DNA from 3 places in the Clostridium omnivorum genome. Region 3 is predicted to be linked to each of the others. Evidence: riboswitches for the same ligand, from Rfam matches in the RefSeq annotation. Region 3 holds a riboswitch; each other region holds the start of a gene.
What was found. Region 3 has a riboswitch for glycine ahead of bsdE14_RS02340 (GrdX family protein). Riboswitches for the same ligand answer to the same signal wherever they lie in the genome.
Positions count from the first base shown of each region.

Region 1: it holds a riboswitch for glycine, as region 3 does, so the genes downstream of both, bsdE14_RS01725 (sulfide/dihydroorotate dehydrogenase-like FAD/NAD-binding protein) here and bsdE14_RS02340 (GrdX family protein) in region 3, are expected to answer to the same signal.
Region 2: it holds a riboswitch for glycine, as region 3 does, so the genes downstream of both, bsdE14_RS12935 (APC family permease) here and bsdE14_RS02340 (GrdX family protein) in region 3, are expected to answer to the same signal.

Region 1 is NZ_BRXR01000001.1:367,869-378,652, reverse strand. It holds gene argC (N-acetyl-gamma-glutamyl-phosphate reductase) at 1-511, shown strand, start outside; gene bsdE14_RS01740 (GNAT family N-acetyltransferase) at 812-1,339, shown strand; gene bsdE14_RS01735 (sigma-54-dependent Fis family transcriptional regulator) at 1,561-3,489, shown strand; gene bsdE14_RS01730 (2,3-butanediol dehydrogenase) at 3,683-4,756, shown strand; glycine riboswitch at 5,001-5,094, shown strand; gene bsdE14_RS01725 (sulfide/dihydroorotate dehydrogenase-like FAD/NAD-binding protein) at 5,224-6,111, shown strand; gene gltA (NADPH-dependent glutamate synthase) at 6,205-7,587, shown strand; gene bsdE14_RS01715 (hypothetical protein) at 8,378-10,012, shown strand; gene bsdE14_RS01710 (hypothetical protein) at 10,009-10,395, shown strand; gene bsdE14_RS01705 (DMP19 family protein) at 10,525-10,784, shown strand, end outside.
Region 2 is NZ_BRXR01000001.1:2,728,547-2,739,330, reverse strand. It holds gene carB (carbamoyl-phosphate synthase large subunit) at 1-1,112, opposite strand, end outside; gene bsdE14_RS12955 (carbamoyl phosphate synthase small subunit) at 1,220-2,263, opposite strand; gene bsdE14_RS12950 (pirin family protein) at 2,626-3,435, opposite strand; gene bsdE14_RS12945 (winged helix-turn-helix transcriptional regulator) at 3,709-4,020, shown strand; gene bsdE14_RS12940 (ClC family H(+)/Cl(-) exchange transporter) at 4,247-5,818, shown strand; gene bsdE14_RS12935 (APC family permease) at 5,917-7,266, opposite strand; glycine riboswitch at 7,428-7,519, opposite strand; gene bsdE14_RS12930 (GNAT family N-acetyltransferase) at 7,736-8,488, opposite strand; gene bsdE14_RS12925 (MATE family efflux transporter) at 8,490-9,842, opposite strand; gene bsdE14_RS12920 (resuscitation-promoting factor) at 10,169-10,784, shown strand, end outside.
Region 3 is NZ_BRXR01000001.1:512,020-522,803, forward strand. It holds gene grdD (glycine/sarcosine/betaine reductase complex component C subunit alpha) at 1-365, opposite strand, end outside; gene grdC (glycine/sarcosine/betaine reductase complex component C subunit beta) at 393-1,940, opposite strand; gene grdB (glycine reductase complex selenoprotein B) at 2,131-3,438, opposite strand; gene grdA (glycine/sarcosine/betaine reductase complex selenoprotein A) at 3,468-3,935, opposite strand; gene bsdE14_RS02325 (glycine/sarcosine/betaine reductase component B subunit) at 4,000-5,286, opposite strand; gene bsdE14_RS02330 (thioredoxin family protein) at 5,399-5,731, opposite strand; gene trxB (thioredoxin-disulfide reductase) at 5,816-6,748, opposite strand; gene bsdE14_RS02340 (GrdX family protein) at 6,774-7,151, opposite strand; glycine riboswitch at 7,265-7,321, opposite strand; glycine riboswitch at 7,325-7,425, opposite strand; gene bsdE14_RS02345 (DegV family protein) at 7,571-8,410, opposite strand; gene trmL (tRNA (uridine(34)/cytosine(34)/5-carboxymethylaminomethyluridine(34)-2'-O)-methyltransferase TrmL) at 8,425-8,892, opposite strand; gene bsdE14_RS02355 (Cof-type HAD-IIB family hydrolase) at 8,940-9,761, opposite strand; gene bsdE14_RS02360 (N-acetylmuramoyl-L-alanine amidase family protein) at 9,907-10,784, opposite strand, start outside.

The sequences.
Region 1 (10,784 bases), 140 kb from region 3:
AGATGCAAAATCTGGTGTATCAGGTGCTGGTAGGTCAGCAAATATAAGTTCTCTATTTACTGAGTGCAATGAATCTATAAAGGCTTATGGGGTAGCGACACATAGGCATACTCCTGAAATTGAACAAGAGTTAAGCAAATTGGCAGAGGAAAAGCTTTTTATTTCCTTTACTCCTCATCTAGTACCTATGAATAGAGGAATATTATCTACATGTTATAGTAATTTAAAAAAATCATTATCAACTGAGGAGATTCTTGAAATATATAAGGATTTTTATAAGGATAGTTATTTTGTAAAGATAACTGATGGAATTCCTGAAACTAGATGGGTTAAGGGATCAAATTTATGCCATATAAGTGCAAGAGTAGATCCTCGTACTAATAGAGTAATAGTTATTTCAGCTATAGATAACCTTGTAAAAGGGGCTGCGGGTCAGGCAGTACAAAACATGAATGTTATGTTTGGATTTAAGGAGACAGCTGGATTGGATTTTATAGCTATGGCTCCATAAAAGAATGTGTATAAATATTTAGTTAAATTGTAATATTCTGATAATAACCATGTGTAAAATTCATTTAAATTATCACGGAATAATGCAAAAAAAAGTATTGTATTTTTAAACGAAACAAAGTATAATTATTCGCAGACAAGAGATTTTGAGCACAGCCGCAGGTGGCGGCTGCTTAAAATCAAATGACTTTCATTAATATGTTTAAGAATAGCAATTTAGCAATGTGCTTTTTTATTATTCTGCTGAAAGTTATAGGACTTGTCTTTTTTTATTGTAAAAATATGTACTGGGGGTAGATCGATGGAAAAAATGACCTTTGTGGTTAGAATGGCTAGAGAAGAGGACATTCCTCAAATTAAAGAGGTGGCAAAGGAAGCCTTTAGTTTATATACTGAAGGTGCTGGAATTACAGCTATTGTTGGTACTCTTGAAGAAACTTGTGAAGGTATAAAAAGAGATATAGAAACTAAATTGGTTTTTGTAGCATTACAGGGAGATAAAATAATAGGCAGTGTAAGGGTTGAAGTTAAATCCGATAATACAGCTTATTTAAGCAGATTTGGAGTAAGTGGAGCGTATCAAAACAATGGAGTAGGTAAAATACTTATAAATGCAGTTGATAATGCTATGAAAAAGCTTGGTGTAACACACTTATATCTTCATACAGCATCTAGAATGTTGTCACTTGTTAGATTTTATTACGGAAGAGGATTCTATATTGAATCAACCACTAAGGATAGGGGCTATATAAGGGCCTTGCTTTGTAAAGAGTATACAAATACAGAGAGTAAATCAGAACCAAACTGTGATAATCTTGCAGCAGTTTAGCTATATACATAATTGTTTGGTGTATTTTGAAACAAACCCTATTAATTTAAAGGAGTGAATTATTTTATTTATTAAAAAAGGATTGAATATAAATCAATCAAGATAAATCCACAAATTCTTATGGTATAAGAATTTGTGGATTTTTTATCTTCTTGACTGTAAAATATAAAACGGCTATATTAGTTAATAAAATAACGATTTTCTATGGAGTGATGAATATGGTGTCTGATTATCCAAAGTTTATATATAATGCATGGAAGAACTTTACTGAAACTGGAGTGCTCGTTCCAGGAGTAAAACAAGAAATAGGTGAGTCTTGGCAGAGATGTAGAAAATATTCGGTTGATTATAATAATGGGAGAGGTAACGATAGATTTAAGGTACCTGTTGAAGCCAAAATTCAAGAGAATATTCAACTTGTAGCTGTTGCACATTCCATAATGGAAAACATATACGGAATTGTTGAGGGGTCTGGCTTTTCACTATTCCTATCAGATAAAGATGGTTACATTATCGATGTAATTGGCGATGAAAGAATAATGGATAAAGCAGAAAAGTTAAACTTCGTAAAAGGAGCTTTATGGACAGAAGAAGCAGTAGGAACTAATGCTATAGGAACTGCTATTTTTTTGAATAAACCTGTACAAACAATAGGAGCTGAGCATTATGGAAAACATCAGCATTCATGGACATGTTCTGCGGCGCCAATTCATGATGAGGACGGTAATTTGATTGGGTGCATTAATATGTCGGGAGACTATAATGAAGCACATATCCATACCTTGGGAATAGTAATTTCAGCTGCACAATATATACAAAAGCAGCTTGCATTATCTGTTTCTTATAATCTTTTAAATATAACTTTTGATTCCGTTACTGAAGGTATGATTGTATTAGATGAAAATTTAAATATCAAGAGAATAAATGATAGAGCATGCAATATTTTAGAAATTAGCATAGGTGAGGCATTAAAAACTGATATAAGAAAATTAGTTAAAAATATTAATTTTAATGACCTAATGAATTCGGAAGGAAAGTCGTACAACAATTTAGAATTGGATTTCCATATAAAAAACAATATTATTAAATGCATAATAAATGCTGTACCAATGCAAGCTGGCAATAAGTCTGTGGGTATAGTAATAACGTTTAGAGAAGCACAGTATGTTCACAGATTAGTAAATCAGATGGTGGGATATAAGGCTTCCTACAAATTTGAGGATTTCATTACTGAAAATAATCGAATGAAGGATATTATTAAGTATGCAGAAAAAGCTGCTAAAAGTGATTGCAATATACTTATTGAAGGTGAAAGCGGAACTGGAAAAGAAGTTATTGCACAGTCCATTCATAATTCCAGCAAAAGATATTTTGGCCCTTTTGTAGCAGTTAACTGTGCTTCTATACCGAGGGAACTGGTAGAGAGTGAATTATTTGGATATGATCGCGGTGCATTTACTGGAGCGAGTAAAGAGGGACACCCAGGAAAGTTTGAGTTAGCTGATGGAGGAACTATCTTTTTAGATGAAATTGGTGAATTACCTTTAGATATTCAATCAAAGCTGCTAAGAGTGCTTGATAATAATAGAATTTCAAGAGTAGGAGGAACTTACGAGAAACAATTAGATGTAAGAGTGATTTGTGCAACAAATAGAGACCTAAAGGAAGAAATTAAAAATAGAAGCTTTAGGGAGGATTTGTTCTATAGATTGAATGTAGTTAACATTAAAACAATACCTCTAAGAGATAGAAAAGATGATATAGAAGCTATAACTTATAACTTTATTAGTAAGTTAAATCTAAAGAATGAAAATAAGGATAAAAGGCTGAATTCAGATTATATAAACCATCTTAAGGCTTATGAGTGGCCGGGTAATGTTAGAGAATTAAGGAATGTGGTAGAAAGAGATTACTATTTAAGTGAATCTGTAGATATCTTATCTCCTACCCAGCTTGAAAAAAGTATTCAGTTAAATAGTGAAGAAGCTGAAGAGCAAGGTGTTATTACTATGCAGGTGCTAGAAAGAGAAAACATAGAAAAGGCTCTGCAGTGTTGTAAAGGAAATATAGTTGCAGCAGCAAAGCAGCTAAATATAAGCAGAGCTACTTTGTATAGAAAGATTAAAAAATATAATATTAACAATGTTTAAATATTAGTGTGTCATTTTGAGAGTGATAATTTGTAAAGTCTCAAAATGACACACTAATTTTTGTATCATTTTGAGACTGCTTTTTTGTAATTGCCTATATTCCATAAGAAAATGTTTGGCATGAATGTTGCTTTATAAAAATGTGAAGAAATTAACAACGATGTTAATTAAATAACATGATGGAGGAATATTTATGAAAGCAGCATTATGGTATGGAAAAAGAGATGTAAGAGTAGAAGAAATTGAAAATCCTAAAGTTTTACCAGGTACAGTTAAAATTAAAGTTAAATGGTGTGGAATATGCGGATCGGATCTTCACGAGTATTTAGGAGGTCCTATATTCATTCCAGTAGGACAACCTCACCCTTTAAGTAAAAATACAGCTCCTGTAGTACTAGGACATGAGTTTTCTGGAGAGGTAGTAGAAGTTGGCAAGGGAGCAGATAAGTTTAAAGTAGGGGATAGAGTTACTGTAGAGCCTATTGTAGCCTGTGGAAAATGTCCAGCCTGCAGAGAAGGAAAGTATAATCTATGTTCATCCTTAGGATTCCATGGATTATGTGGCAGCGGAGGAGGACTTGCTGAATACACTGTGTTCTCAGAAGAGTTTGTACACAAAATACCAGATAATATGTCTTATGAACAAGCTGCTCTTATAGAGCCAATGGCAGTGGCACTTCACTCTATAAGAATGGCAAATTTTAAAACTGGAGATACAGCAATAGTTTTGGGTTCCGGGCCAATAGGACTTGCGACAATTGAATGTTTAAAGGCTGCTGGTGCAAAGCTAGTAGTAGTTCTACAGAGAAAATCAATAAGACAAGAATATGCAAAAAGAGCAGGCGCAGATTTAGTACTAGATCCAAACCAAGTAGATATAGTTGAAGAGGTTAAAAAATATACTGACGGAGTTGGAGTTGATGCAGCTTTTGAAACAACAGGAGCTCAAATTGGTTTTGATATTGGATTAAGCAGTTTAAAATATGAAGGAACTTTGGTAGTAACTAGCATTTGGGAGGAAGGGGTTAGCTTTAATCCTAATGTGCTTGTATTTACAGAAAAGAAGATAGTTGGAACTTTAGCATATAGACATGAATTTCCTGCTACTATAGCTCAAATGAGTGATGGCAGAATAAAGGCTGAGGGTTATATAACTGAAAGAATACTGTTAGACGATATTGTAGAAAAAGGCTTTGGTGCTCTAACAGGACCAGAAAAGAAAAAGCATGTAAAAATACTTGTGACACCAGATAAATCACTTTTATAATAATATGATTTTTTATAGTAACACTTTTTAGTGAATTCAAATATAAAATATTTGAATAGATAATTGACAAAAAAAAATACTATACCTATAATTGAAATGTATAGTAATGCAAATGATTACTGTAAAAAACTTCATATTGGTGAATGATAATTATTGGAGATATCCTATTAAGGATAACCGTAGGAGAAAGGAATAAAACAAGCTTTATGTTTATTCTGAAGCTCTCAGGTTTTTTACAATAATTTGACACGCCCCTGGAGAGACCACTTAAATGTGGCATCAAAGGAGTAACTTGATTTATTAAGGAAGCTTTCAGATAAAAGGACAGGGTGTAAAAGGCGGTATTTTTCTACGCTTTTTACGCCTTGTTCTTTTGTTTTGCACAAGTATCAATGATTAAAAGCTTTAAAATCATGGAAATGGCACGGTTAAGTTGCCCCGTGTTCCAAGTTATAAGGAGGATGACTATGTATAAAATAGTAGGAAAGAGATTATTAGCACCACAGATTTACTTAATGGATGTAGAAGCGCCAAGAGTAGCAAAGTCAGCAAATCCAGGGCAGTTCTTAATAGTTAAAATGGATGAAAAAGGTGAAAGAATTCCACTAACTATTTGTGACTATGATGAAGAAAAAGGCACAGTAACAATTGTTTTTCAAACTCTAGGAACATCAACTAAGCAGATGGCAAACTATGAAGTAGGGGATTATTTTTCTGATTTTGTTGGACCACTAGGCCAGCCATCAGAAATGGTACACGAAAATTTGGAAGATTTGAAGGATAAGAATGTGATATTCATAGCAGGAGGAGTAGGTACTGCTCCAGTATATCCTCAGGTTAAATGGCTTCACCAAAGAGGAATTAATGCAGATGTTATTATAGGAGCTAAATCAAAGGAATACGTTATTCTAGAAGAAGAAATGAAAGCAGCTGCAGGCAATTTATATGTAGCTACTGATGATGGTTCCTATGGCTTTAAAGGCATGGTAACTAATCTTTTAGAAAAACTAGTTAAAGAAGAAGGAAAGAAGTATGATTTAGTAGTAGCTATAGGGCCTATGATAATGATGAAATTTGTAGCAAAGCTTACTAAAGAGTTAGAAATTCATACTATAGTAAGCATGAATCCAATAATGGTAGATGGAACAGGAATGTGCGGAGCATGCAGGGTAACTGTTGGAGGCGAAACTAAATTTGCCTGTGTAGATGGTCCTGAATTTGACGGACACCTTATAGATTTTGACGAAGCTATGAGAAGACAAGCAATGTATAAAACTGAAGAAGCAAAGAAGCAGTACAGAGAACAGGAAAAGCATGAAGGACATGAAGGTGGCTGTGGTTGCTGCGGCAAATAGTTAAATATTTATATATAAGAATTTAATTAGTTAAGAAATATTCTAATGCTAAGAGTTGGAAAATGTTAGAGAAATAGCAGGAGGTTATTATTGATGGATAGAATGAAAAGAACACCCATAGCAGAGCAAGATCCCAAAGTAAGAGCTACAAACTTTAAAGAGGTTTGTTTAGGATATACAGAAGAAGAAGCAAAGCAGGAAGCAGCTAGATGTTTAAATTGTAAAAAGCCATTGTGTGTTACTGAGTGCCCTGTAACTATATCAATACCTAAGTTTATTGAGCAGGTTAAGGAAGGTAATTTTGAAGAGGCAGCAAAAATTATATCAAAATCTAGTGCGCTGCCAGCAGTATGTGGAAGAGTATGCCCACAAGAAGTTCAATGTGAAGGAAAGTGTATACTAGGCATAAAAGGAGAACCTATAGCTATAGGAAAGCTTGAAAGATTTGTTGCTGACTGGTCAAGAGAGCACAATGTTGATTTGTCAGAAGCTGCAGAAAAGAAGGGCAAAAAGGTAGCCGTTATAGGCAGTGGTCCTGCAGGACTTACCTGTGCAGGAGATTTAGCTAGAATGGGCTATGATATAACTATATTTGAAGCTCTTCATGAACCAGGCGGAGTATTAGTATATGGAATTCCAGAGTTTAGACTTCCAAAGGATTCAGTAGTAAAGCATGAAATAGAAAATGTTAAAAAGCTGGGCGTAAAAATAGAAACTAACGTAATCATAGGAAGAACTATAACTATAGATCAGCTTTTAGAAGAAGAGGGCTTTGATGCAATATTTATAGGTTCAGGAGCAGGACTTCCTAAGTTCATGGGAATACCAGGAGAGAACTCAAATGGAGTATTTTCAGCTAATGAATTCCTAACAAGAAATAACTTGATGAAAGCCTTCAAGGAAGAATATGCAACACCAATAAGAGTAGGTGAAAAGGTAGCTGTAGTTGGTGGAGGAAATGTAGCAATGGATGCTGCAAGAACAGCGTTAAGACTTGGAGCAGAAGTGCATGTAGTTTATAGACGTTCAGAAGAAGAGCTTCCAGCAAGAGTAGAAGAAGTACACCATGCAAAGGAAGAAGGAGTAATCTTCGATATGCTTACAAACCCAACAGAGATACTAGCAGATGAAAAGGGCTGGGTAAAGGGCATGAAGTGTGTAAAAATGGAGCTTGGCGAGCCAGATGCTTCAGGAAGAAGAAGACCAGTAGAGGTTAAGGATTCTGAGTTTGTAATGGAGCTAGATACAGTAATAATGTCACTTGGAACTTCACCAAACCCATTAATATCAACAACTACAAAGGGTTTAAGTGTGGATAAGAGAAAATGTATAATAGCACAGGAAGAAACAGGAGAAACCACAAAAGAAAAAGTATATGCTGGAGGGGATGCTGTAACAGGCGCAGCTACAGTTATACTTGCCATGGGAGCAGGAAAAAAGGCTGCCAAGGCCATTGATGAATTCTTAAGCAAATAAGTTATAGAAAGCACAGTATTAGTCGTAGATTAAATACTGTGCTTTTTTATTTGGTTTGTAGAATAAAAGGAGGTGAAATAATATATTGCCTTTATGGCAATGAAAATTTTGGTACTACTAGGAATTCTAAAGGTAGACTTGCGAAACAAACCTATTAGGGGTCTTGTGGTAAATTACTTGAATTTGCATCAAGCTGCTAAATGGAAATTCCTATGACTGATTTTTTCTATAAAGAATTGAGAAAAAGAACTAGAAAATAAGATAGTGTTATATTTGACTTAAGCTAAACGGAACATTTGAGGGGTATAATAAGAAATATAAATTTTGTAAGAGTAACATAAAACGCAAATAATTTTTGTGGTAGTTAATAGTATTATTCAATAGTGATAAGATTAAAGTTAAATCAGGAGAGTGGATGAAAATACTATGTTCAATAGGTTCTGAAAAAGAGCATCAAGTAATAAATGTATTCAAAAATCACAAGATTGTTGAATAGACAGGTAATGGGAACCTACATTTTTAATTATGAGCCTAGTAGAAAGCTTAAAACTTAGGGATTAGGCATACTATAGCTCATATTAATTTATTGTGAAAATTCCTAAGGGGGTGGCGGAGCTATCCCTCTATTTATTTAATGTATATATCAGTTCACTAATAGTAGCAATGCAATACTTATTTGATATGCCATAACTTAGGTGTTATGATACAATAATATAAGAAATAAATCCCTGTAGTTACATTATTAGTAGTTATTAAACAATGCCTATAATAAGATAATGGAGATGAGTATATGGCAAGCAAGTTAAGCTTAGAGTTAAAAAATATACTTGGAAAGGGTGCATTTTCTGAGATTGGACATCCAACCGGATTTTACTGGAATAGGGATAGAACAAGGTTTGCCATAGCAAGCTCTTTTGGCTATATTCAGTGGTCAGCCAGAGGAATGACTACGAGGATGCGATTAAGATATAGAGTTAGTATATATGAAACTAAGAATATAAAAAGATTAGCAGTATTGGATGATTTACATTATCCAATTAATGATATAGCATTTCATCAACATTTAAATCTAGTAGCTATTGCAACGGGGTGTTATGATGGAGGATACTTTTTCGAAGGTGATTTAGTTGCGTGGGACTATAAGGATAATAAACATAGATCACTTCTCCAGGAATCTCGAGAGGTAGTTAAGTGTAGCTTTGAGGATGAGGGGGATACACTAAGCTTTATAATCAAGCCAGCAACCGAGGAAGATGAGGATGGGAATAGCATCGAAGATAAACTTTATGGGTATAAAACCAATAAGTATCTAGAGGGTAAAATAATATTAGAAGAGTCGGCAGAAATTACTTTAGATGAGGCAAAGGATTATGAGAAAGTGGCAATTATGAATGCCCTTGAAATTGAAAAGTTATTAAAGACACTCGCCTTAGAAAATAACAATTATTATGAGGAGAGAATGCTAATATGGGATTTAATATGGAGAAATTCAGATGAAATAATCTGCACAGGAAGTAAGTTTGCTCTAGAGTTATGGAATACGAGGGGAGAAAAGAAATTACACATTGATGAAGTTGAGAATGGTGTACAGCTATTTATGGTACCTAATGGAGAAAAAGTGCTGATAAACGTAAATAACTATAATAATTTATTAGACATGAAATTATCTCAAGGGTCAAGTATACATGAAGTTGAGATTGAATCTAGAAAGCTGACAAAGAGAGTATCAAAGGATTATCCTCTTAGTTTAAGTTTATCATCAGAAGGGTACTTTCTTGCGAGAAATTGTGATTGCATGCGAAGTAAGAAGAAAAGCGTAGCAAGTGACTTCATTCTTGATAACAATTTAAATCAAATTGAAAGTTATTATTTTGGATACTATGATTTTATTAATAACTATATACAGATTAATGGAAAGCCAGAATTGTTTTTTATTCAGGGTACCCCAAAAGAGAGTCACGAAAATCAGTGGGTATGTACTATAAATCCTATAACTAAAATTATAAGAAGGCTTTTTCCTTTAGAATGGAATGAAAAACGTAACTATCACCTATTTAGTGATGGAGGATGCTATTGTGAAGATGAGTTAGGAGAAGCTTTAGTTCTAGCTACAAGAATTTACAATGGACGTGGCAATGGGGATACAATTCTAATGAGGAGAGATCTTAAAAAGGGCAATCTAACTTGGGAGGCTATTTTTAAGAGCCAAATTACAGCGCTTGTTTTTAGTAAGGAACATTCATCCATTATATTTGCACTAAGTGAAGGAAAGATAGGAGCAATATCCAGTATTAATGGGCTGATTGAGTTTATGGACGAAGTTACTATAGATGGAGTTCCAAGTGTAATAATGTCCTTAAGTTATTATAATGGGAACATTGCAGGCGGAACTGTAGATGGAATGATAATGCATTATAAGATATGAATATGGAGTTGGGTAAAATGAGAGAACAGAGAGCTATAATAATACCTATTAACGTGTGGCAAGATCCACAAGGTGATATTGTGTTAAATACGTCCGAAAGAGAATGCATGGTATTCTTTGGGTGCTGGGATGAACAAGGTGATCCAGCTAATTATCTGGGAAAAATATCATTTAAGAACTGTTGGGCTTCTAAATATACGCATTCACAGTTCCTACCATATAAAATTTATGGAGACAAAGCTCATTCGTACATATTAAAGATAGAAAACTCTACATGGTTGAGAGACTTAATCGATGAAAAAAGAGGATTATATCCTGGTGATATTCATATTGGGCTTTCATGGAATAAGAAAGAGTATATTCATTTTGTAGTTCAGGGGTAATGCTTACATAGATATTATCGCTACAGAATTTAATATAGAGATTATTCCTAGAGAGCGTGCTGGAAATTTAGTTAGATTAATTGATGAGGCATAGTTGTATTTATAACAAATATTATAGGAGAGTAGGAAATGAAGGAAACTAGTATTTATGTGAAAAAGTTGATAGGGATAGAAAATTTAAATAACATAAAGGCTGAAGAGATACTTGAGCAAGTAAGTACCAATTTATATGAAAAGAGCAATTATCAAATTAGAGATAATGATATATTTGATAATTTGCCAATAATCATAAAAGATACTATTCTACTAATTGATTTTGATACTGAACTCAATATGAACGGTATTTTAGGCTTTTTAGAAAACTCAACCGGATTATATCTAGATGACAC
Region 2 (10,784 bases), 2.2 Mb from region 3:
GCTCTTTCAGCCTGCTGAAATTTATCAAAAGGCCATTTTGGTATTTTAACTACCACATAATCAAGAGCTGGTTCAAAGCAGGCATAGGTCTTTTTAGTAACTGCATTTTTAATCTCATGAAGTCCATATCCAAGAGCTATTTTAGCAGCAGCCTTTGCTATAGGATAACCAGTAGCTTTTGAAGCTAATGCTGATGACCTGCTCACTCTAGGGTTTATTTCGATTACCCCATATTCAAAGTTATTAGGATTTAAAGCAAACTGTACATTACAGCCGCCTTCAATACCTATAGCATTTATTATGTCAATAGATGCACTTCTAAGCATTTGGTATTCCTTATCAGACAAGGTTTGACTTGGTGCTACCACTATACTGTCACCTGTATGTATTCCTACAGGGTCTACATTTTCCATATTACATATAGTAATGCAGTTGCCGAAGCTATCCCTCATAACCTCGTATTCTATTTCCTTCCAACCCTTAACACTTTTTTCTATAAGTACTTGTCCAATTGCACTAAGCTGAAGCCCTTGAGAAAGTATTACCTCTAGTTCCTCTTCATTGTTCGCAATACCGCCCCCAGTACCACCAAGGGTATAAGCAGGTCTTACTATAACAGGATATCCTATTTTATTACTAAAAGCCTTTCCTGACTCCATATCCATAATTATTTCGCTTTCGATGCAAGGCTGACCTATTTTTTTCATTACATCTCTAAATAGCTCTCTGTCTTCACCCTTTTTTATAGCTTCTATAGAAGTGCCAATTACTTTTACATTATATTTATCTAGTATTCCTCTATCATTAAGCTCTACAGATAAGTTAAGGCCTGTCTGCCCTCCAACTCCAGCTATAATGCTATCAGGTCTTTCCTTTTCAATTACTTTTTCTACAAATTCTACTGTAAGAGGTTCTATATAAACCTTATGTGCTACTTCTTTATCAGTCATTATAGTAGCAGGGTTACTATTTACTAAGATAACTTCAATTCCTTCTTCTTTTAAAGACTCACAAGCTTGCGTTCCTGAATAATCGAACTCTGCAGCTTGTCCTATTACTATAGGACCTGAACCTATTACTAATACTCTTTTTATATCCTTATTTAATGGCATAATGCTCCTCCTCACATTGCTGACCAACAATTATTATAAATTGCTGTGTCTTCTGGATTTTCTTACTTAAACAACTATCAATTTTTATATCTCCAATAAGTTTTAAACTAAAGCTCTAGGAACTTATCAAATATTTTGTTTATATCCCTTGGACCAGGACATGCTTCTGGGTGAAACTGAACGCTATATATTGGCAAACTATTATGTCTCATTCCTTCAACAGTTTCATCATTCATACTTACATGTGTAACTGCTGTATCCTTAGGTAGTTCACTTACGTAGAATCCATGGTTTTGTGAAGTAATATAAACTCTGTTTTCTTCTAGGTCCATAACTGGATGATTGCAGCCTCTATGACCAAACTTAAGCTTTTTAGTTTTTCCACCTAAGGCTAATGCTAAAAGCTGATGCCCAAGACATATCCCTGCAATAGGTTTTTTGCCTATAAGCAATTTTATATTATTAATTACTTTATCTAAATCCTCTGGATCTCCAGGACCATTTGATAAGAATACTAAATCTGCATTGTATTTAAGTATTTCCTCGCAGCTTGTATCTGCTGGAAGAACAGTTATTTTACAACCCCTTTTTCTAAAGGATCTTATTATATTTGATTTAATTCCAAAATCTAAAATTGCTACATGCTTTCCATTTCCTTCAATGGTGTATGGCTCTTTTACCGTTACATTCATAACTGCATTTTTATTGCTAAAATTCTTCAGCTTTTCATTTATATAACCTTCACTTAACTCCTCTAAGGTTATTATGCCCTTCATAGTTCCATTGTTTCTTAACACCTTTGTAAGAGCTCTTGTATCCACATTTTCTAATGCCATAATTTTATGATTTTTAAGATAGTCGTTTAAATTTATCTCACATCTAAAGTTATTAGGGTAATCACAAGCCTCCCTAACTATAAATCCACGCACTTTAGGGCTACTAGATTCTGCGTCCTCAAGGTTAAGTCCGTAGTTTCCTATCAAAGGATAAGTCATTGTAACTATCTGTCCGTAGTAAGACGGGTCAGTTAGTACCTCCTGGTAGCCTGTCATACCAGTATTAAATACAACTTCTCCAACTGTCTCCTCAAGATAACCTAGCGCATTGCCTTCAAATATCATTCCATTTTCTAATATAAGTTTTGCTTTCATTATTAACCTCCAAATTACTAATTCATAGAACTTATGTTTTTACTTATAATTTATGAACTATACCTAAGATTAAAAAACATAAAAATAAAAGGACAACAAAGAGAATAATAATACTATTCTCCTGTTATCCTTTTTATGTTTTCAGGTTAATAATTACTTTTTTAATCCATTTATTTTCAGCACAAAAAAATATAGTCATCCTACATACCCCTTTCTGGCCTCACAGGACCAATTTAAAGCGTACTTTTAATAAAGAGTTTATGACAAATTTCCTTTGCTGTCAAGTTTTTTTGCATAAACAATAAATATTCTGCATAATTATAATTTTCTAAAAAATCTCTTCCTACAGCTTTTCTACATTACTATTTATCAAAGGAACCATCATTAAAATCATCAATAGCCTTAAGTATTTCGTCCATAGTATTCATTACGAAAGGACCATACCTTGCAACGGGTTCCTTTAATGGATCAGCACTTATATAAAGCACTCCAGAATTTTCACCATGTATTTTAATGTGAGATGCCCTTTCTATAAGACATAGGTCTCCAGCTTCTATTTCTAGTTTTCCTTCTTCGGAACTTACTGTAACTTTACCAGAATGTACATATATAAGAGCTGTTTCTCTAGTTTCCTTCTCAAAGAAGCCCCCATTTAGCCTTACATCCATATAGTCTACTGGAATATAGGATTTAATTGGGCCAACTGCATTATCATAAGCTCCAGCAATTATTTTAACATCACTTCCATTCTTTAAAACCTGCGGAATCTCTTCTGCTTTAATATGCCTGTACTTAGGCTCTACCATTTTGTATTTGGCAGGCAGATTAACCCATAGCTGATAACCCCATAGCTGTCCATTTTCCATAGCTGGCATTTCCTCATGAAGTATTCCTTTTCCTGCCGTCATCCACTGCACTTCACCTGATTTTAAATTTCCTTCATTTCCTTTTGAATCTCTATGAGTAAAGCTCCCCTCAATCATATAAGTTATAGTCTCTATTCCTCTATGAGGATGCATGGGAAACCCAGCAGCATAATCAGAATTATCATTGCTTCTAAATTCATCTAAGAGAAAAAAAGGATCTGCATGGTCCAGTGAACTAATTGCAATAACTCTATTAAGGTTTACTCCCGCTCCATCTTTAACTCTTTCTCCTTTTATAAGTTTCATAAAAACTCCTCCTTTTCTATTTACTTTTTTAACATTTTATATTTGGGCTTGCTTATTTTTAAAATAATGATATAATTAAAATATCTAAACTTACTTTATGTAAGTATAATACTATAAGTAATAAACTTATGTCAAGTATATTTGTTATTTAACTATATTTACTTTTTTTATAACAAATATAGAATAAGTATGTTAAAATATATATTAATATATTTTAAGTTGAACTATAATATTAATTTATAAATATTAATCCAAGTTAAGAGGTGAATAAAAATGGGAGATTTTCATCTATGTCCTAGATTTGAATGCGCTTTTGGATTGTTAGGCAAAAAATGGACTGGACTAATAATTAAAGTACTTCTTGATGGTCCTAAAAGATTTTGTGACTTAAGAAGCCTAATTCCTGAGCTTAGTGATAGAATGCTTACTGAAAGATTTAAAGAATTAGAAGCAGCAGGAATAATAAAGAGAAATGTTTATCCAGAAACCCCTGTAAGAGTAGAATATGAACTCACAGAAAAAGGAAGAGAATTAAAACCTACTATGGATGAAGTTCAAAAATGGGCTGAAAAGTGGGTAAAATAACTATTATTTAAGAACGGCTTGAATTATTTATTAATTCAAGCCGTTTCAACTATAATTTTATGAAAGCACCACATCTGTTTGTTCCTTATAATTTATATGAAAAAGTCTCCTTGATTAAACTCCTCAAATTAACCATTCCAATATAGTAATTTGCTTTATTAAAGTGTCAGAGCTATAATAAAACTTGTGAAATGAAGCAAATAACTAAAAACAAGGGGGTTGCATAATGGATAATACACGCAAGAATAATACAATAAACACATTATCTCATTGGCAAAACTTTAAACTTAAACTATTGTTTGAAGGTATTTTTGTAGGTATGCTTTCAGGATTCTTAATTGTATTTTATAGAATCGTCCTAGAAAAAGCAGAAGAATTAAGAAACTTCATTTTTAAGCTTAATATCCCCAGATACAAACTTATGCCTGTTTGGTTCTTTGTATTAATCATATTAGCATATGTTGTTGGGATGTTAATAAAAAAAGAACCTCTAATTAGTGGAAGTGGAATTCCTCAAGTAGAGGGTGTACTTTTAGGAAAGATCAATATGAATTGGCTATCAGTAATTATAAAAAAATTTATTGGTGGTGTGATTTCTATTGGAGCAGGTTTATCTCTTGGAAGAGAAGGTCCATCCATTCAACTTGGCGCTGCTGTTGGGCAAGGTGTTGGTAAGGTTTTTAAAAGGATAAAACTTGAAGAAAAATATCTTATTACAAGCGGAGCTAGTGCCGGTCTTGCTGCAGCCTTCAATGCACCCTTAGCAGGCGTTATGTTTTCGCTTGAGGAGGTACATAAGCATTTTTCACCATTGATTCTACTTTCAGCTATGTCAGCCGCTTTAACCTCTGATTTTATTTCAAAACATTTTTTTGGATTAAAGCCAGTTTTCAGCTTTCATAATGTAACTGCTTTACCTCTTGAAAAATATGGTTATATTATTTTACTTGGAATTATTGTAGGAATTTTTGGAGTTATATATAACTATGCTCTTTTAAAAACTCAGGATCTCTATAGCAAAATAAAATGGTTACCTGTAAAATTTAGGCCTATGGTTCCGTTTATAGCTGCTGGATTTTTGGCTTTATTTTTGCCTCAAGTACTAGGCGGAGGCCATTCCCTTATCGATTCTTTGACTAATGGAAATTTTACAGTGAAAATGCTATTTATTATTCTTATAATTAAATTCTTTTTTTCTATGTTGAGCTATGGCTCTGGAGCACCGGGTGGAATATTTTTTCCTTTACTAGTTTTAGGAGCTTTGACTGGTGCTATATATGGAAATGCATTAGTTCATTTTTTCGGTTTTGACCCCAAATATATAAATAATTTTATAATGCTGGCTATGGCTGGATATTTTACGGCTATTGTAAGAGCGCCTATTACCGGCAGTATCTTAATTACAGAAATGACAGGAACCTTTTCAAACTTGCTTTCATTAAGTGTAATTTCTTTAGTAGCCTACGTAGTGGCAGATTTGCTAAAATCTGAGCCAATATATGAATCACTGCTTGATAGGTTGTTAAAGAATAATGGACAATATGAATTTGAGGGAGACAGTAAGAACAAAGCTTTATTAGAAATACCAGTTTGTTTAGCTTCTGTAATGGACGGTAAAAAAGTTAAAGAACTTAGACTTCCAAAGCATTGCTTGCTAGTAGGTATCAGACGAGGAGAAAAAGAGATTATACCTAAAGGTAACACTGCCATTCAATCTGGAGACTGCTTAATTGTTTTAGTAAATGAAAATGAAGCAGCTGAAACAAATGAAGAACTTTTAGAAATGAGTAGAAACTAAACTTTATATTATTGCAAAAAATAGTGGTAAACTCAAATAAGAGTTTACCACCTGAAAATAAAAAGTGCCAAAAGGCACTTTTTATTTTTCCTATAAATCTACTTATTAGAGCTCTTTTTAATAGCCATATAAACTGGCAAGCCAACAAGAGTAACAACTATTCCAAATAATGCATACCTTGTATCTGTTATCAAAGTACTTATTATTATATATATACCTCCTGCAATTCCTATTATAGGCACAATTGGATATAATGGTACGCTGTAAGTTCTAGCTAAATCCTTGTGCTTTTTTCTTAAGATAAATATTCCACCCACAGTCATAACGAAGAATATCCACATTACGAAAACTGCAAGATTCGTAAGTGTATCAAAAGACCCACTAAGAACATATAAGCACGCAAGAACTATCTCAAAAACAAAGGCATTTATTGGTGTTACATATTTATTACTAACTTTCCCAAAGAACTTTGGAAATGGAAATAGATTATCTTGGGCCATAGCAAAAGGAACTCTTACACCTGTCATTAGATATCCATTCATAGCTCCAAATATAGAAATCATAATACCTGCAGCTATGAGTCCAGCACCTGAATTACCAAAAAGTATTACTGCAACATCAGAAGCAGGTTTTTGAGAGGCAATAACCTTTGAAACTGGCATAACATTTACAATAGCCATATTTATTAAAATATAAACTACTATAGTTATTGATAATCCTAATATTATGGATTTCGGAAGGTCTTTTTTAGGATTTTTAAGCTCTCCAGCCATGTTTCCTACACCAATCCACCCATCATATGCCCATAGAGTTCCCAGTATTGCTGCACCAAACCCTGCAGCACCCATCGAGGTACCAGCAGTCACTGGAACAGAAAGACTATGCGCCTGGCCTTTAAGCAAGCCAAAGATTATAATAACAAATATAGGAATAAGCTTTGCAATAGTAGCAACAAATTGTACCTTACTACCTAGTTTAGTAGATAAAACATTTATTATCATTATGAAGAATAACATAAATATAGCAAGAATTTTTTGCTGTGCTCCAGTCATTGGAATAAAATAAGTAGCCTGTGTAACAAAAACTATAGATAGAGCAGCGGCAACTCCTGGAACATATATAAGGGTCTGCATCCATCCAAATAAGAACGCCCATTTTTCACTATAAAGCTCTTTTAGATAAACAAACATTCCACCAGTCTTTGGAATTGCAGCAGCAATTTCTGCTACTGTAAGAGCTGAGGCCATTGTAATTATGCCCCCAATAACCCAAGCTAGCACCCCTAGCTTGGGAGTTCCGGCATTTTTAAAAACTGTAGAAGCCTTGAAAAATATACCAGAACCAATTACTACCCCTATAACCATTGTCATTGCTTCTAATAATCCTATTTCCTTCTTAAGTTCCTTTGAGCCCTTCACTTCATTTCTTTGTTGCTTTTCAGCTTCCATAAATACACCATCCTAAACTATTTTTCATTGTTTCTATAAAAAAAGCCCCTAATTTATTATTCCCCAATAAATTAATTTTCTTGAATACTATAGCCATGAAAAAGCAATTTTATAAAAATGTATAAAAGGACAGGGAACAAAGTCGCATAAAAAATAATGCTACCTTATTCCCTGTCCTTTTATCTGAAAGTTTCCTCAAATTTAAGTTGCTCCTTTGATGCCACGATTAAGCGGTCTCTCCAGGGTTGTGTCAAATTATTGTACTTGACCTGAAAGCTTCGGAATAAATATTGAGCATAATTTATTCCTTTCTTCTACGGTTATCTTTTTAAGATATCTCCAACAATTATCATTCACAATATTAACTTTACTGCTTAATTTTATTAACAAATAAGCAAATAGTCAATGAGATTTATACCCTGTTTTTCCATTATAAAGCTTCTAACTGTATCACCATATATTTATCTTATTATTCTTCTGGATTTCCTACTCTAATACCAAACCAATCTACTTTTCCACATTCCACAAATCCACATTTTTTAGCAAGGCCTGGTGACATTCCATTTCCCTCTATTATGTGAAGATATGGTACATTGCCTTTTTCAATATGCTTTGCAGCAATATCTATAGTCACATCCTCAGCATAGCCTTTTCTTCTATGCTCTTCCTTTGTATACATAATACCTAAGGAATTATCATCGTGAGTAAGTACCCAGCATACTATTTCTCCATCCTTATATACAGCTGAAGATGGTCTATTTTGTATATCATCTTTAATAAAATTAATTGAATTTTCGCCTCTAAAGGTATAATAATAGTCTATAGTTTCAGCATCCTTTATATCTATACTTTGGACTTCATTTTTTATTCTAGTTAAATCTAAATTCTCCTTGGGTAAATAGTATAATGTACATGGGTTGCACCAATCCACTTCATAATGCTCTCTTATACTGTCTGCAATTGATCTATCTATACCTGCAAAGCCATAATAGCCATCCTTATTAAACCTTTCAATTACTTCTTCAAGAAAAGAACTATTTTTAGAATATAAATAATTCATATACCCCTTGTTTACTAATATCCCCGTTGGGTCTTGGGGGTTGTCTACATAGATTTCAGCCTCAGGCCTATTTTCAATAACTCCTAGTATATTTAAATTTATAAGTAAATCTTTTTTTAGGAATTCAGTTATAATCTTAGAGCTTTCAGTACGTGTAAGCATATTAAATCACCCTTTCTTTCCATCTATTCTGCTTAAAGAAAAAAACTATAATAATTGCCTCTATAATTACAGATAAAGCAATTGAAATCCATACACCGTTAGTGCCCATATGAAATCCTCTAGCAAGTATGTAAGCTATAGGCAATTTTAGAAAAACATTTGCTATTATCGAAGATATCATAGGTGGAAAAGTATCTCCGGCACCTTGAAATACCCCTCCGTATATTGTTGGAAAAATTACAAATACAACACCTAAATAAACTATCCTTAAATATGCAACTCCAATTCTAGTCACATTAGCATCTGTGGTAAAAAGCCTCATCATTGATCCTGGTAAAAAGAAATATGGTATTGAAAAGATAGCCATATTTATTACTGCCAGCTTTATTCCTTCTCTTATAATATTGTTACACCCCTCAACATCTCCCTTTCCAAGACTCTGTCCTACCATTATTGCAATAGCGGTAGAAAGACCCACTAGAAATATAAAGGTATAATTAAAAACCTGCCCGCCTGCACCAAAAGCTGCTGAGCCATCCTTTCCTCCAACCTCATAGACAAGACGTACCATGAACATACCGGTTAAAGGTCTAGCTAATTGTTGTAGGCAAGCCCAGCCTCCAATTTTAAATATTTTAAAACTTGTAGAAAATTCAAGCTTCATACTTGCTAAAAAGCATTTTAAGCTTTTATTGTATAGCTTTTTTATAAGAATATAATTTATTGTTACAAAGGAAAAAATGGTAGACAATACCGCAGCTAAGGCAGCACCTCTTATTCCTAAGTGAAAAACAAATATTAAAAGTGGTGCAAGAAGCATATTAAGTATATTTGAAGCACCAAATACATAAAGTGGCGTTCTTGTATCCCCTAATGCCTGCATTATTGTTCTCAAGGCTGAATTTAAAAACACAAAAATTGTCCCTATAAACAAAACCGATAAGTATTTATAGGATAAATCTAGAATTTTAGCTTCTGGGTTAAACATAAGTATAATTATAGGCTTGGTATATATATAACAAATAATGCTAAGTATGCCACCTATAATTGCAGACAGTAAAAAAGACTCTGAGCTATACCTTTTTACTTTATCCATATTACCTTCTCCATAGCTCCTCGTAACAAGTGCTATAGTCCCTGCTGATACCAATGTAGACATTACAAAAACCACTGTAGTAGCAGATTGCCCTAAAGATGCAGCAGCAAGTTCATTTGTTCCAAGCTTGGATATGAATATCATATCTACTGTTCCTAGTAAACTTTGCAGTATCATGCCAAGCATTACAGGCCATGAAAGATAAAATATCTTCTTTAAATCAGGTGTAAGATCAATCTTTTTTATTAATTGCAGCATATAATTTGTACCATCCTTAATTAATATAAATGCATGCCTTATTTATTCACCAGATATTAACAAATTCCTTCTTTTATTAAATTAAATATTTTCGGCACTGCAAAATATAACTTTGAACAATTGATACTAGTCCCCTTAATATTTCAGTCTTTTTTGGGAGTGTTAGTAATATAATTGAATAAGACGGATATGTAAATTGAAGCTGCAAATTGCATTAACAAATATATTCAAAATATTAAATCCATGCAATTTAAATCCTTCAAATTTGACAGAATCAAAAAAATGCTATATCATCTTCATATATTTACCAATATAGATAGGGGGAGATGGCCATTATAAATTTCAAAGCTTTTCTTGAAAAGAAAAGAAATAAGACCATTTTAGCTTCTCTGGCGCTGGTGACATTAATTACAATTCTAAGCACTTTGGTATGGGTTAAATTAAAAACCATTACTGTAGTAATTGACGGAAAACCCATTAAGGTTATAACATTTAGCAACACTGTTGAAAAGGCATTAAAAGATAAAGACATAGCTGTGGGTCAAAAAGATAAAGTATCTCCTAGTTTAAATGCAAAAATAGTTAACAAAGATACTGTTAACATTAAACGGGCAGTAAGCATTAAGGTTGTTGTAGAAGGAAAAGAAACAGATGTACTCACTGCAGAGGATACTGTTGAAGCCATGCTGAAGGCTGAAGGAATAACTTACAATCCACAGGATAAAGTTACTCCTGAGCTTAATACAAAGCTTGATGTAAATATGAATGTAGAAGTAGTAAAGGTTGAAACTAAAACCTTTAAAGATTCAGTTCCAGTTGAGTTTAAAACTGTAATGAAAACCGACCGAGGTTTATCAAATACAGTAAAGAAAACCGTTCAGGACGGTGAAAATGGTGAAAAGCAGATTGTTACAGATGTAACCTATGAAAATGGAAAAGAAG
Region 3 (10,784 bases):
CTAGCAGGAGTAACAACTCTTCCTACAGTAGACACTCCTATTGGAAAATCAAAGTGCTGAGTTACACAACCATCTAATTCGCCTTTTTCTAGAAGCGAAGTCATTAGTTTATGACCTTCCTCAGCAGTATTTGCTTCAATAGTTTCAAGTCCTGACTCATTTTTAGGCCCTATTAAAACTATTTTAAAATCATCATATTTTTCTGATGCCATTACTGCTGCTTTTATCATTTCATCAATACCATGCTCGGAGCCTAATATTGTTAATCCTATTCTTACTTTTTTACCGAAGCTTCCACTTTTTATTCCGTCAGCAATTTCATTAAAAACTTCAGCAATCATTTTTGAAGCCATGTTTGTATCCATTGTATCACCTCTTTTTTTATAGGAAGGCTACTGCTTTTTATCAGTTAAGTAAGCAGCAAAATCTTTCATAGCGTCTGCTACCATTAATTTGATTTCATCTTTGCTTACTCCTGCACCTTCAGCAGCTTCAGCATTTCCATTATTCTTTTCTACTAGTATTGAAACTCCATCAAATAGGTTAGTCATTCTACCAAGGAATAAGCTTCCTTTACCTATTATCATAAAGTTATCCATTTCACCAGCAAGCATTTTATCTCTTCCATGTCCAACTATTGGCACTCCTGATGGAATATGTCCTTGAGTTGGAGCAAATCCTGGGTATCCATGTTCAGTTACAAAACTTGGAAGATCTTTTCTATCTAATTGTCCTTTCTTAACTGCTAGAGCACCTATCATCTTATAGTTTTGAGTAGGTACATCTCCAGCACCTGCTGGTTCAGTTATATCAGGAGTTTGCATTTCTGGAGCAAACTTATTGATATCAGTAATCTTTAGTCCATTTTTATCTAGTGGATCAAGTACTAATGCTTCTAATACTGCTTGTGGTGAAGCTCCATGTCCAATTGTATGTCTTCCTATTACATCAGTTCTTAATATTGGATTTATGCCATCATTTTCAGTAACTAGGATTGCAAATCCTCCTAAGCAGTCTTCAAGTACTGGAAGTCCTTTTTTTACGTGGTCTTTTCCATTCATACCAAGCTTTGCAGTAGCTCCTCCAGCCACAACTACAACACTCTTGTAAATCCCTGATTTAACTAATGAAGCAGCTGTTATAAGTGCGTGGGTTGGGCCAGCACAGAAGCCTCTCATATCAGCACCAGTTGCAGCTTTAAGGCCAGCAACTTCTCCAATTGACTTAGCTATGTTTCCGCCGCCTCTTTGGTTCATATCACCAATAGCTTCTTCTGAGCACTCAATTATATATTCAATTTCATCAACATTAATTTCTGGATCATTTACTAAATGCATAAGAGCAAGTACTCCTGATGCCTTTACAGCTAAATTTTCCACCATTATATGTGATGAAAGATTCTTATCAAATTCATGCGCTCTTCTTACACATCCAACTAATTTTTCGCCTTCATATAATCCTTCAGCTAAGTGATTTTCAACAAGTGCTGCAATATTCTCAGCAGCTTCACCTTCACCTAAAGCTTCAACTTTTGTCTTTAATACAGGATGTGCATCAAACTTAGCTTTTACTCTGTCAGTAAATTCTTTTTCAAGCTTTACTAAGTCAAAAACATCAGAAAGCTTCATAAGTCCATAAAACTCGTCTTGTGGCATTATTTCTCCAAATTTACCGAATCTGTTTGCACCTTCTACATTTTCATTATGCCATGGTCTTTTTCTAACATTCAATTCTTCAGGTGTCATGTTTCCAATGTAAGTTTGATTAGGAGCATAACCTACAACTTCTTCAAAACTTCTTAAATGTTCTGGTATTTGCTTTAAGTATTCTGAATCTGGGTTAGTTTCTCTTTCTAATGTTTGAGTTGTACCATTATGAGTTATCATATCTGGTGTATTAACTAGGATATAAGATGCTTTTTTAATAACTGGGAAACTCATATTTTGCCCTCCTTATTCCTTATAGAGGCATAACTTTTTTGTATGTCTCTTTAAATATTGATATATATAAATATTTAATCTTGTCATCTCTGTTTTTTATCTATAAAAAATGGAGAATTAGGAGAATTAAATTATGTCATTTCCCCACTTCTCCACTTTTTACTTTATTTATATTTTTAATTAACCTTTACTAGTCTTCAAACACCTTTTGTCCTTCAACTGGAGTTTCAAGTGCTCTAAGAGCTTTTTCAACTAATCTCTTTCTTAAAGCATACTCATCCTTCTTATCTAAGCTTGGGTTTCCAAGTGGGTGAGGTATAGCAATTGTTGGAACTATTCTGTTAGCACCAACTGTTAGAGATATTGGAACTACTGTACACATATGAACAACAGGAAGACCTGCTCTTTCTATTTCTTTAACAAGCGTTGCACCGCAACGAGTACAAGTTCCTCATGTGGACGTTAATATAACTGCAGTAACTCCATCTGCAATAAGTTCTTTAGCAATTTGCTCTCCAAACTTCTTTGATGATGCAACAGCTGTACCATTACCAACTGTACTATAAAAGTATCTGTGAAGGGAACCAATCTTTCCTTCTTTTTCAAATTCTCTTAATACGTCTACTGGTATAACTCTATCATTATCAGCATTAGCATAAGTTGGGTCATATCCACCGTGTGCTGTTTCATAAGTTTCAGAAGTTAAATCATTAACTCCTTCAATATCATACTTACCAAACTTAGATGCACTGGAGGATTCTATATGATCTGGGTTTCCCTTTGGAACTGTACCACCTGAAGTTACTATAGCTATTTTAGCCTTAGTAATATCAGCTACTGGTGGGTTTGGTTCTACTCTATCGAATACTGGCATTTTAAACTCAGTAACGAATTCTTCACCCTTAAGCTTTTTAACAAGCATGTCAACTGCTCTTTTTGATCCTCTTTCAGTAGCAAAGAAATTCTTTCTTATTCCTCTTTCAATGTATCCTTCTTCAGCAGGAGCTCCTATTGCTTCACCCTTAGCTAGCTTAACTGCAAGTTTAGCTATCTTAGGAAGAGCGTCTCTCATACCTACAGCACTGTTTTTAGTTTCAACAATATATACAAATTTCTTGTACATATCAGCACCTGGATTTTCTATATACATAGCAGTTAATGCTGGTATATTTAGAGTTTCTTGTACTGCTGTAGCAATAGCTCCACAAGCAACACCATATCTTCCTGCGTTAAATGCAGGTCCTGCTATAAATAGGTCTGGGTTGTAACCCTTTATCATTTCTATTACTTCAGCCTTAGCTTGATCCATATTTTCATTGAAATATGAGTCTCCGCATATAACTGTAGCAACTATCTCAATGCCTTGAGCTTTTAAAAGACCATTAAGTCCCATACCTGGTCCTACGAATCCTTCTCTAACTTCTGGCTTTATATCTGCTTTTTCTTCTCCACCGATACCGGCGTAAAATTGGTTAATATAGTGAACGACACGTATCAAGTGTGCTCCCCCCTCTCGGAGTATTTTTTTTATTTGTATTGTGAATACTGATCTCTTACGTTCTTAACTTCACTTATTATAGCGTCTACGTCTAGAACCATTTCCATCATTCCGCACTGCTCATCATATACAGCTGCATCAAAATCTTCCTTAACTTCTGGCTCAACTACATGATACACTGCAAGGCCTAGTGAAACTCCTGCTAGTGGTCCTGCAAAAGTTGGGTCTCCAGCAGTTACTGTCTCAGCTGATAGTCCTGAAGCTTCTGCTTCAGCTCCACCTATTAAAACAACTACATTTTCTGCACCATACTTTTCAGTAATGTCTTTAACTCTTTGTTGGATCTCCAGATCCATAGCACCTGCAGCTGTTCAAACGAAGCATTCTGTTGAAGCGAATACTACTTCAGCACCAGCGGATTTAGCACATTCTTCAATAGCTGGTCCTGGTATACCATCTCTATCGCCAATTGCGATAACTTTTTTATCCTTTAACATAATATCCTTCCTTTCAATAAATTCTATTTGATGTATATTACCGTTATTAAAATCTTTTTTGTTATTAGAATCCTCTAGCAGTTAAGTAGTTAAATCCTACTTCACTAGTAGCTCCTGTAATAACTTGAATTTCTGCATTTATAGATCCATCTTCTCTTAAGCTTCCTACATAACCTCCAGCGATTATGTTAGCTGCTTCTGGGTGTCCTATAACTTTCTTCATTACAGGAAGTGTAACAACTTCATTAGCATTTCCTCCTGTTACTACTGCATCTCCCTTTGGAGTTGAGTCAGCTAGTGATTGAGAACTTCCATCTCTACCAGCATATTCATCAGTTATTAGAACAGTCTTTATTCCCTTATCTGTAATCTTGTTGCAGTTCATAACTAGGTCTGCATCAGGATTACCAAAGCCTTCTTCTGAAACTATAACTGCATCTGCTCCTAAGAATTCTACAAGTTTAGCAGTCATATCTGAAGATCTTTGCTTATCAGCAAGGTAAACATTTTCGTTTGTTATTACACAGCCAAGGAAGTTATAATCCTTTCCGTGTCTTTCATATAAATCTTCAATTACTGGGTGATTCATATGAACATATGATGGGTTCTTATCGCAAGCTGAAACACAGTTTCCACTAACTATAGCACCATCAAATACTTCTGTTGGATATATAAATGTTGGTATTATCTTCTTAGCATCTACTCCATAAACATAAGTGTCGTGAAGAAGACCTTGAGTTTGAAGCATATAAACATAAACTACCTTTGGAAGGTCTGGATATTGCTTAACTTGTTCAAGTAATGGCAATGTCTCATATGTTTTAACTTCATCTGGCTGAATATCCTTACCAGCTTTTCCAAGATAAGTAGCAGCTTTAAATCCAACTATTCTTACTGCTTCTTCATGTTCATGTTGTAGAACTCCATCTTTTGGTTCACAGATAATAACAACATTGTTAGTCTTAGAGAATGGAGTATATCTTGCTCCTTCACCACTCATGTCAATAATACCTTCTTGGAAACCAACTATTTTACCAGTAGTAACAACAGCTGCTCCCTTTAAAACATGAGTTCTTCCTGAACCAACTGTATCAACCTTGTTAATGAATCCAGGGAATATGCCACCCTTTCCTTCAACTTTAACTCTTGGTTCAATTACATCTTTTACTGGAATTATTCTTGTCTCCTCACCAGGCTTTGCCAAATCTACATCGATGGATTGTAATCTTTCATCTCCGCCAATTTCCTTTAATAACTCTTCTTTGTTTATATAAAGCACTCCATTTTCAACCTTTGTTGCAGCTGCAAACTGGATATCCTTTATATATATTTTTCCAAGTTCTAGACGCAAAGCGGTCACCTCCCTATAATTTTTGTTTATAATTTTCAACTACTTTTGTAGTTGTAATTACTTTAGTAATTTAGTGGAAAAAGCAGTGCGGTGAATTTTCCACTTTCTATTCTTAAAGAACGTCGTAAGTTTTCTTTATGAAGATTTCTACATCTTCTAAAGTACTGATTTTATCTGGAGTTACAGTATCAATTTTTTCTCCATTTTTGTATATTATCATAGTTGGAAGTCCTAAAACTCTTTGAGCTATAGCAACTCTTCTAGCAACACCAATATTTAAACTAGCAAACTTTATTTTGTCGCCATATTTGTGTTCTAATTCATGTACTCCAGGCATAAGTTCTTTACATATTTCACACTTATCTCCCCAGAAGTCTACAAATACAGGTTTTTCAGTATAATTAATAACTTCTTCTTCAAAATTTTCCTTATTTAATTCTATCATTTTCTTTCCCTCCATTTAATAATAGATTAACTAAACCTTTATTAAAAAATAGTATATATAAATTTAATGCAACCTATTTATGAATTAAGCCTCATTAAATTCATTTTCTATATAGTGTTCAGCAGTTGTAGCTGCAATTGCACCGTCAGCTGAAGCTGTAATTACTTGTCTTAGAGATTTTCTTCTAACATCTCCTGCAGCAAATACTCCAGGTATATTAGTTCTCATATCTTCATCAGTAATAATGTATCCAGTTTCATCAAGATTAATCTTTCCAGTAAATAGTTCTGTAATTGGAAGATATCCTACGAATACAAAGCATCCATCTACCTTTAAATCACTAGCTTCACCAGTCTTAACATTTCTAAGTACAAGACCTTCTAATATTTCATCTCCCTTAGCTTCATCAACTACGGAATCATATATAACTTTTATTTTTGGATTGCTAAGAACTTTATCTTGAATTGACTTAGCTCCTCTAAATTGATCTCTTCTATGAATTACAGTAACATTTTCAGCAAATTTAGTTAGATATAGAGATTCAGTTAATGCGGAATCTCCTCCGCCTACAACTGCTACATCCAATTCAGTAAAGAAATCTGCATCGCAAGTTGCACAGTAGGAAACTCCCTTACCTCTAAGCTCTAATTCATTTTTAAAACCAGCAAGTCTTGGATAAGCTCCAGTAGCTATTATTATAGTCTTAGCTTCATAAGTTTCTTTCTTTCCAACTACCTTCTTAATCTTGCCTGAGAAATCAACTTCTGTTATTTCATCCTTTACAAATGCAGTTCCAAATTCTTCTGCTTGTTTTCTCATTCTTTCTATTAGAGATGGTCCAGTACAATCTTCTATAGATCCTGGATAGTTCTCTAATTCATCAGTAGTAGCTGTCTGACCTCCAAATTTTCCTCTTTCTATTAAAAGAGTATCCATTTTTGATCTTGCAGCATAAAGTCCTGCTGCTAAACCACCAGGTCCTCCGCCAATTATTATGGTGTCATAAATGTGAGCCATAGTTATTCCTCCTCATTTTCTAATGTTATTTTAATACATTGTATATTAAATCATAATCAATAAGTTTAAAGTCCTCTAATACTCTTTCGTTCCAATTTGGAACTGAAAAATCTCTTAAAAATTTTTCTAAAGCACTTATGCTTTCTTCAATTATGTTTAAAGAAAAGTCATCAATAGTATTATCCGCATTTTTGGATATAATAACCGTTCTATAAGGAATTTCATTCGGTTTTATACTACTCATTAGCGGGTGAGTTAATACTCTGTGTCCTTTATGAACATAATCCCTAACTTTTTTGTATACTTCCATTACATTTTTTTCAATGTATTCAACTGTACAATTTTGTGCAAATTTATCCTTTGCCATTGGATTGTTAGTAATTATTATCATAGGTTCTATCATGAGTCTTCTCCTTGTCCATAAAGAATTTTCTTGTTTTTCTGTAAACAGCAGTGCAAATTAGGAACTTTTTTGAAAATAAAAAAACAGAATGCAAAGGCAATATAGCCCTTGTACTCTGTCTTGTTAACCTGAGAGATTTACTCCTTCGGTGCTTCATTAGCTTTCCAGAGGTATGTCCATTATCGGTACTTTTGCCTGAGAGATTCACACAACTCGGCTAGTTGAGCTTATTCCTTCGGCCGTCCATTAAAAGACCCTCTCCCGATAATATCATCCATATCATTATTAATTTAAAAAATCTGAATTAATTAAATGTTATCCTTTTCACTATCATTATATAACATTATTAGAAATATTTCTACTGGTTTATGAAATATTTATGTTAAATTTTTAACTTTTTTGAAGCCATTAATTCACTTTTAGTATTCCTCTATAAAAAAAACACCAGCAGCCCTTGTGCCTGAATGAGTTCCTACTACGCAGCCTACCTCAGCTTCAATAAACTCCTGTCTATTGTGTAACATGTTTTCTCTTAAAGCCTCTAATATTTCTTGATTTTCTGCATTTAAAACCATGCAAAATTCCCCTTGCTTAATTCTTTTTTCATGAACATAATCAATTAATGTTCTAATAGCCTTTTTAGTTCCCCTAACCTTATCCATAACAGCTATTTCTCCATTTTTCACTTCAAGTATAAGTCTTATTCCTAATGCACTTCCTATAACACTAACCGTCTTAGAGAGTCTTCCACCCCTAACCAAATTCTCTAAGCTTTCAAACGCTAATGCACTTTTAACATGAGGAATATCCCTCTTAATTTCATCTTCAATAGCTTCTATATTCTTCCCCTCACCTTTAAGCCTGCATGCTTTTAAAACAATTAAGCCAAGTCCTGAAGTAACATTTACACTATCAATTACTGTTATATCACTAGTTTCAAGCATATCTCTTGCGATACATGCAGATTGAAATGTGCCGCTCATCTTAGAGGATATATGAATGGATAAGATTTTATATCCTTCTTCTAAATATTTCTTATATACATCATAAAACCTGTTTGGATTTATCTGTGACGTAGTAGGAAATATATCACTCTGATTCATTTTAGCTATAAGTTCTTTGAAGTTTATATCAATACCATCTAAATAACTTTCATCACCAAAGGACACTACAAGCGGTAATACTTCAATATCATATTTGTCCACAAGTCCTTTTGGTAAATCCGCTGTGCTGTCCGTTATAATCTTAATCTTCTCCACTCATTCATCCCCCTCTATTTCATGTTTGGAAAATTCATCTGGCGTAGTGCTTCATATGCAAGTATTGCTACAGTGTTTGAGAGATTTAATGATCTAGTGCTGGTTTCTAGCATAGGCACTCTTATTAAATTTTCAGTATTGCTATTTCTAATTCTATCAGGAAGGCCAGCAGATTCTCGTCCAAAAACTACAAAATCTCCTGGTTTATATTGCACATCTGTATATATTTCGCTTCCCTTTGTAGTAGAAAAATAGAAAGTTGAATCCTTATACTTTTCTCTTAATTCCTCATAAGATTCATAAATTTCCATGTCTAAATACTGCCAATAATCAAGTCCAGCTCTTTTAAGATGTTTTTCATCCAAGCTAAAGCCTAAAGGCTTTATTAAGTGAAGCTTAGAATTGGTAAGTACACAAGTCCTTGCTATATTTCCTGTATTTTGTGGTATTTCAGGTTCAAATAAAACTATATTTAAATTCAAAATTTACGCCTCCTAAAACATTCATTTATTCAATAAAACAAATTATACTATATCAGTATAAACTTCTCAATAGCCTTAGCTACGCCACTATTTTCATTAGTATCTGTAATAAAATCTGCGATTTCTAAAACTTTCTCTTCTCCATTAGCCATAGCTATTCCTAAACCTGCATATTTAAGCATGGATATGTCATTTTCATTATCCCCGATACATATTACCTCTTCTTTATTAATATTATAATACCCTGCTAATATTTCTACGGCTCTACCTTTGCTTACACCTTTACACATAATCTCAATATTATTTTCCCTAGAACTTACAACTTCTAGTTCATCCTCTAATGCTAATTCGCTTTTAGCACTCTTTATCTTTTCAATATCATCATCAACAACAATACATTTTAAAATGCATTCCTTATTTTCCTCAAAAGTCTTTTCCCAATTATTAACTACTTGTATTTTTATCTGCATCTCTTTTGGTAGAGTCTTGTTCATCTTAAAGTATACTTCTGAGGAATATATTATTTTTTCAGTAAATACTGTATCTGATGTATTGAAATGTGGATACAATCCATATTTTTTTGCAATACTTAAAACCTTTTTGCAATTATCTGCACCAAGTACTGACATATAAATAATCTCATCCTTGTCTTTCTCCCTCACATAGGCACCATTTGCACATATCAGCGGTACCTTAGTGCCAACAATTTCTGCAAAATAATTTGCAGATGTAAACAATCTGCCGGTACATATTGCGACTTTTACTCCTCTATCCTGTGCCATTTTTATTGCCATTTTATTTTCTTCGCTAACCTTACCTTCATTATTTAAAAGAGTTCCATCCATATCTGTACAAAATAATTTATACATTTCATCAGCTCCTCTTGCTTTTATGATGTCAGATTAATTATAGCAAATATACTAAACTATAACAAAGTCTTCAATTTTATATCAAAAAAAGTTAAAGCATATAGGTTTTTCTTTTTATAATATACCCTATATGCTTTACCAACATTTATTTGTCATCTGCAGTTGCAGTTTTATCCCTACTCATATCAGTTTTTGATTTATTGTAATAATCTATTCCTTTATTTTTATCTGAATTCAAGTAGTTTAAAAGACCATTGCAAATATTGTTACCAAAGTTCTTTAATACTTCTTCTTTAGAAAGCTTATCTCTATCTTCTTCATTACTTAAAAAGCCGCATTCTAAAAGCACTGCTGGAACATTACTATATCTTAAAACTGCTAGCCTATCTTTTATTATACCTCTATCATACCAATTATCACTTTTTAGAATTTCCTTCTGCATTGTCTTTGCCAGTGCCATTCTTTCATCCTTTTGCTCACCTTTATCATTGAAATAATAGTAGGAAGCCACACCTTTATATTTACTTTCTTTATTGCTATTTATATGTACTGAAATAAAGGCTTCAGCATTAGCTTTATTAGTAATATTACCTATCTCCTTAAGATCAACCCATTTATCCTCATACCTTGTCTTAATGATCTTACAACCTTTAAAAATCAATTCTTTTTCTGCATAATTAACAATTTTATTGGTTAGGTCTTTTTCATATATATTTTTCAAATTTGTTCCCTTATCCACTCCTCCGTGTCCGGGATCTAATACAGCTACATGATTATAGGGTTTTTCTTTTTTACTTAATAACACAATTATTTTTTTCTTATCAGCATTATCTATATATATATAGTTATTTTCTTTAAATTGCTTATTAAATTTTAGTATTATTCTATTTTCATTTTTATCATAGGTTACATCCTTACCTTGTACCTTACTACTTGACTTTATATTTACATTGTCTATAGCATCCTTCATAACAGAAACCTCAATCAAGTCATTTTTTTCATCATAATTAAGTTTCTCAATGC